One region of the Comamonas sp. 4034 genome, then DNA from elsewhere that is predicted to be linked to it. Evidence: predicted binding sites of a transcription regulator. Region 1 holds the regulator's gene; the other holds the start of a gene.

Region 1 (3,208 bases):
TCGCCGCCATCGAGAAGATCCGGGCCGACAGCACGGTGCGTGCCGTGATCCTGACGGGCGAGGGCCCGGCGTTCTCGTCTGGTGGTGATATCAAGACCATGCAGGAGCAGTCGTTTGGCGACGTGGACGGCATGCGCATCCGCGAGGACTACCGCCAGGGCATCCAGCGCCTGCCGCTGGCGCTGTTCAATCTGGAGGTACCGACGATTGCCGCCGTGAACGGCCCTGCTGTGGGCGCGGGCCTTGATCTGACCTGCATGTGCGACCTGCGTGTGGCGTCGGACAAGGCCAAGTTTGCCGAGAGCTTTGTGAAGGTGGGCATCATTCCGGGCGACGGTGGCGCCTGGCTGCTGCCGCGCGTGATCGGCATGTCGCGTGCAGCCGAGTTGTCGCTGACCGGCCGCATGATCGACGCTGCTACCGCGCTGCAATGGGGACTGGTGTCACAGGTGGTACCGCATGACGAATTGATGCAGGCCGCCCGTGCGCTGGCCGAAGAGATTGCAGCCAACCCGCCGCAGGTCACCCGCATGACGAAAAAGCTCATGCGCGAAGGCATGCACCAAAGCCTGGCATCCATTCTGGAGCTATCTGCAGCCTACCAGGCGCTGGCCCACCAGACCGCAGATCACCGCGAAGCGGTCAGCGCCTTTCTGGAAAAGCGCAAGCCGGATTTCAAGGGTTGAAGCAGCCTGCCAACCATACAGACATAAAAAAGAACAGATGGCCGCGCAATGCGGCCATCTGTTCTTGGACACCCTCTGGTTGAGCAAGCCTGGAGACCGAGGCAAACGGTCAGAGGCCCGTAGACCTTGGCACCGAAGCGGGTAACGCAGCAATTGCGATACCCGCCTGGGAGGAAAGCGCAGCACGGATGAGAATCGAGAGCGCGGCGCCTGCGTCTCTTGGTGCCAACCTGCCCAGCCTGTCATGGACGGTTGTAGACGATGGCAGGTAGCGAAAGGTGGCTGCCGGTAGCGCTTGAGGCTTCTCAGCAGTGCTGACGCTCCAGCCGTTCCAGTCGCTCCAATTCTGCGCAGATATCAGCCATCGAGCCGGTCATCGCCCAGCGCATGCCACGCTCGCGCTGCAGGCTGGCAGGCTTGGCCCAGTAGCGTTTGATGGAGGCATCATTGGCGGCCTGGGCGCTGCAGCGTTGCACCGACAGAAAGATATCGCTGGCGGCCACTGCAGTTGTCTGGGTGCGGCGACGGCTGGCGGGTTTGCGCGGCAGGCGGATACGGTCAATAGGGCGATCAACAGGGCCTTGCACCGGAGCGACAGGTTTGTCGTCCGGGGCGTCCAGCAGGCTCATCTGTCCCGTGGTGCTGCGCTGGGCGGCAGACGATGCAGACAGAAAGCAGTGCACCTGGGCTGCATGCTGGCCATCATTGGCTGCACCACGGTGGGCCTTGCGACCACGGCGCACTGGCAGAGTGGACAGGGTGCGGCTGACCATGTGGAAGATGGGCGAGCCAGCGACGAGAGAAAAGGGCGCGAGGGCGCGCAATGCTGCAGCGACGAGCATAGGAACTCCTTGTGTACGGGAACGACAGCAGGATTGCTCATGGCAGACGCCGGCCTCAGGGCAGTGAGATGGTTCCCACGGCGCCCGCTACCTGAAGCTGGGTCACATTTTTACGGCAGACGTGCTGTCTACATCAGCATCGTGTTGCGTATCAAGCCAACGGCGATGCCTTCAATCTCGAAGGGCTCGCCGGGCTGCACGACGATGGGCAGGTAGTCGGGGTTTTCAGCCAGCAGCTCGATCCCGTCCTTGGTGCGCTGCAGGCGCTTGACGGTGACATCGTCTCCCAGCCGGGCCACGATGATCTGGCCGTTTCGCGCTTCGCGTGTGGATTTGACAGCGAGCAGGTCGCCATCCATGATGCCCGCATCACGCATGGACATGCCGCGCACCTTGAGCAGGTAATCGGGCTGTTGTTGGAACAGGCTGCCTTCCACGCTGTAGGTCTGGTCGACATGCTCCTGCGCCAGAATGGGCGAGCCTGCCGAAACCCGGCCAATCAGGGGCAGCGACAGTGGCGCCAACTCCTGCACGATACGGCCCACACTCGCTGCCATGCTGGAAACCCCTGCGGAGAGGCCGGCCAGCGGCGAAGAAAACCGCGTGCCGCGCGCCGCATTGATGGAGCGCACCGTGTCATTATTGAGGCGGATGCCGCGCGAGGTACCGCTGACCAGTTCGATCACTCCCTTGCGGGCCAAGGCCTTCAAATGGTCTTCTGCCGAGTTGGCGGATTTGAAGCCCAGTTTGCTGGCGATTTCGGCACGGGTAGGGGGAGCACCGGTGCGCGAGATGGCAGTCTGGATCAGGTCCAGAATTTCTTGTTGGCGCGCGGTCAGTTTGGGGTGGTCTCGCATAAGATCTCCGTGTGATCTGTGGTGCCAGGTGCACTGCCAGTGGGCTGTGCATTCAAACACCTGTACATCAATCCAGTACCTGTATTTTTAACCAGTTTTTTCGGAGAGGCAAGCCTTGCAGCAAAAAATTTTGATCCTGGGCACTGGCGGAACCATTGCAGGTATGGCGGAAGATGCCGAGCACCCTGGTAAATACCGTGCGGCGCAGCTCTCCATCGGGGCCTTGGCGGCAGCGATCCCTGGCATTGAAAAGGCTGCTGGTGGCAGCCTGGATGCGCAGCAGCTTGCGCAAATCGATAGCAAGGACATGGACGACACGGTATGGCTGGCGCTGTTGCATGCATGCGACAAGGCACTGAACGACGATGCCGTGGCAGGCATCGTCATCACCCATGGTACGGACACGCTGGAGGAAACCGCATGGTTTCTGCACAGTTGTCTGGGGCGCCTGCCCAAGCCTGTGGTGCTGACATGCGCCATGCGACCGGCCAATGCCCTGATGCCGGACGGCCCCCAAAACCTCAAGGATGCCGTGCTTGCCGCAGCCGCACGCACTGCCGCCGGTGCGCCCTTGCTGACAGAGGTGGTTGCCATCACGGGTGGCGGCGAGTTGCACAGCGCCCAATGGCTGCAAAAAGCGCATCCTCACCGGTTGATGGCCTTCTCATCAGGTGAGCAGGGGGCTATCGGCTGGGTGGGGAGTGAGGGGGTGCGCCTGCGCGACGGCCAGGTGCCCGGCGGCTTGACGACTGCCAGGGCATCTCTCGCTGTGCCCAGCTTGCCTGCGCCAGAGGCCTGGCCTTGGGTAGAAATCATCACCAGC
Region 2 (3,208 bases), on a different contig from region 1:
CGCGTGGCTGGGAGCGGCGTTGGATGGGGCTGTCCGTCAGCCAGTACCTGGTGATTGGCCTTACCGCGCTGTCACTGTGGGTGCTCAATCGCAACAGCGATCTGGACATGTGGTTTGTCTACTTTATCGGCGCCTATGGCGTGGGCATGCTGGCTTATTGGGGCAGGTCCAGCAGCCGACCCTGGGCATGGACGGCGTTGCTTCTCCTGCTGGGGCTCGTTTCGTTCGAGATCGAATTCCGCCTGCGGATTGCCGTAGCCTGCGCCAGTGCCGTGGCTTTGCTGTGGCTGATGCGTGTGCCTTCCGATGGCAAGGTGGGCGATTGGCTGGCGGGCCATATTGCTCCGCTGCGCTGGTTGCAGTCGCTGGGGCAGTTTTCGTATTCGGTGTTCCTCGTCCACTTCTCTATCGTGGTGTTGTGCAATGCCGTGGCTTCGCAGGTGATTGCGACACAGCCCTGGCTCAACTGGCTGGGCATGTGCGTGGCATTCGCACTGTCACTGCTGGCGGGGCGTGTGCTTTATCACTTTGTGGAGGCGCGTACGCCCAGCCTCAAAGGCGTGGCGCGCTGGGAGCTGGGCTTTATCGGCGCAGGCCTTGTCGTGAGCTTGTTGAGTGCCCGTTTTGCGCTGTAAGCGCTGGTCAATGTGACCCGTCATGTGAAACAAAAGCACGCCATGGCGTGCTTTTTCATTGGGTTGCCGTGGCCTGAAGGGTCAGCGGTGCAGTTCGCCAGCGCGCTCCGGCTGGTAGACGATACCGGTCACGCGTACGGTCATGCTCTTACCGCCCACCGACGGCCATGCCAGCTCGTCTCCGACCGACAGGCCCAGCAGTGCGCTGCCGACGGGGGCGAAGACCGAGACCTTTTCGGTGCTGCCATCCAGATCCTTGGGGTAGACCAGGGTGAGCTGAAACTGTTTGCCTGATTCAGCCATATCGAAGGTGACAGTCGAGTTCATGGTCACCACATCGGGCGGAATATCCGTGGGCTCGACGATGTCAGCGCGCGCAATTTCCGCTTCCAGATCCGCTTTTCCAGGGAAAGCCGCAGCAGACATTTGTGCCAGCAATGCCTCCAGGCGATCCACGTCCAGCGACGACAAGATGAGATGGGGCTTGCGAGACATCAAAACTTCCTCCGGATGATGAAAAGTCGAACTGTAGGCGATCCGCAATCTCGCACCATATTGGTGCGAATAGAAGCTGGCCAATTCGTCCCATTGGCAGGTCTGTCTTGTCTTTGTATACTGTATAAATATACAGTATCAGCGATGAAATACCGTGCCGCAAAACAAGCATTCCTCTCGCTCTCCCATCATCTTTAATGGTGAGGAGTGGGTGCGCACCGGCGAAGATGCGGAGCCAGCCCCTGTGGCGGTCGCGCCAAACCGTCCTGCTCAGAAAGGGCGCGGGGCCGTCTCTGCGCCCCTGCACCGGTTTGCCAAAGAGCAGCGCGAATGGCTGGATGATGGCTGGAATGGAGCCGTGGCTCAAGGTGTCGGTATGGATGCGGAAGAGCATGATGCCTCGCACGACGAAGCGATCTGGTGGCAGCAGGCTGCGCAGGCACTGGGCACCCAGGTGCACGAGGAGCGGGCACGCAGCGCGATCCAGAAGAACGATTCCCCAGATATCTTCTTCGACCATTCGGTCAACCCGTACCGGGGCTGCGAGCATGGCTGCATCTATTGCTATGCGCGGCCATACCATAGCTACCTCAATCTATCGCCGGGGCTGGATTTCGAGACGCAGTTGTTTGCCAAGACCAATATTGCAGAGGTGCTGCGGCGTGAGATCGGCCATCCCCGCTACCGGCCGGCCTCGCTCAACATTGGCTCGGCGACTGATTGCTACCAGCCCATCGAGCGAGACTGGCGGCTGACGCGGCAGGTGATCGAGGTTCTGAACGAAGCCTGCCACCCGTTCTCGGTGATCACCAAAAGCAGTGGTGTCGAGCGCGATATTGATTTGATAGCAAAAGCCGCAAGCCACAAGCGTGCTGCGGCCTATATCACCATCACCACGCTGGATGGTGGACTGGCGCGGTTGTTGGAGCCCCGCGCTGCCGCTCCGCGCCGAAGGCTGCAGACCATACGCCGCCTCGCAGAAGCTGGGATTCCCGTGGGGGTCAGTGTTGCACCGCACATTCCCTTTCTGAACGACGACATGGAGCAGGTGCTGGATGCTGCACGTGAAGCAGGTGCAACCACCGCTTTCTATACAGTGCTGCGCCTGCCCTGGGAGCTGAACGGTGTGTTTCAGCAATGGTTGCAGGCGCACTACCCACAGAGAGCCGCGCGGGTGATGGAGCGTGTGCGCGACCTGCACCAGATCAGCGACGAGGAGCGCTCGCGCGGCAAAAGCTACAACAGCGACTATCTCACCCGCATGAAAGGCCAGGGCCTGTGGGCGCAATTGGTTCGCCAGCGGTTTGTGCGCAGTTGCGAGCAGCTGGGTTACGGACGCGAGCGTGAGCCGCTGGATTGGGCTCCGTTTGCTGCATGGCAGCAGGGCCAGCGCGGGCCACAGCAAGGCAGCCTGTTTTAGCCTGGGTTGGGTGCATACCGAGTTGCCACCCGTGCTGCTGGGGCAGATATTCAGGCGGGGGCGCCGGTATGGGCTGGCATGCCCGCCACACCCGGGCGTGCCTGGCTGCTGCCGGAAGTGGCGCAACCGGCAAATATATCCAGCTTGGCGTTGTGCAGGCTGGTCTGCACATCCGTCAGGCCCAGCACGGAGTGAAAGTAGTTGTCGTGGCTGATCCTGCTGCTGCCCAGGGATTGCTGCAGGCAGGCCGTGTTGACACCCATGCGCTGCTGCATCAGCGGCGACAGCCAGGTGATCCAGGGTACATGCTTTTGCACGTCTGGTGCGACGGAGTAGGGCAGGCCGTGCAGATAGATGTTGTTCTCGCCCAGCGATTCGCCGTGGTCGGCCACGTACATCATGGCAGTGGGCTGGCGCTGGCCTTTTTGCTCCAGCCAGCCAATCAGGCCGCCCAGCATCCGATCGGTCGCGACAATGCTGTTGTCGTAGGCGTTGACCAGCGACTCACGGTCGCACGATTGCAGGGCCACATTAGTGCACTCGGGCGCAAATTTCTTGTCCTGGGAAAGCGAGCGCTTGAAGTATGCCGGTCCGTGGCTTCCCATCTGGTGCAGTACCAGCACCACACCGCGCGCACGTTGTTCTACAGGCAGCGCGT

The links. Region 1 encodes LexA, which represses DNA repair genes until DNA is damaged. Its sites were predicted from a motif close to ACTGTATNNNNATACAGT; they were not measured.
Region 2: ABIE32_RS20815 (PA0069 family radical SAM protein) is a predicted target of LexA. The motif match lies at 1,250-1,267, and genes of this name have one in related genera.

What each region holds. Positions count from the first base shown of each region.
Region 1 covers NZ_JBNDIT010000010.1:148,852-152,059, reverse strand. The annotation lists gene ABIE32_RS12915 (crotonase/enoyl-CoA hydratase family protein) at 1-686, shown strand, start outside; gene ABIE32_RS12910 (hypothetical protein) at 992-1,528, opposite strand; gene lexA (transcriptional repressor LexA) at 1,657-2,385, opposite strand; gene ABIE32_RS12900 (asparaginase) at 2,501-3,208, shown strand, end outside.
Region 2 covers NZ_JBNDIT010000032.1:15,961-19,168, reverse strand. The annotation lists gene ABIE32_RS20825 (acyltransferase family protein) at 1-635, shown strand, start outside; gene rnk (nucleoside diphosphate kinase regulator) at 717-1,130, opposite strand; gene ABIE32_RS20815 (PA0069 family radical SAM protein) at 1,375-2,550, shown strand; gene ABIE32_RS20810 (phosphoethanolamine transferase) at 2,601-3,208, opposite strand, start outside.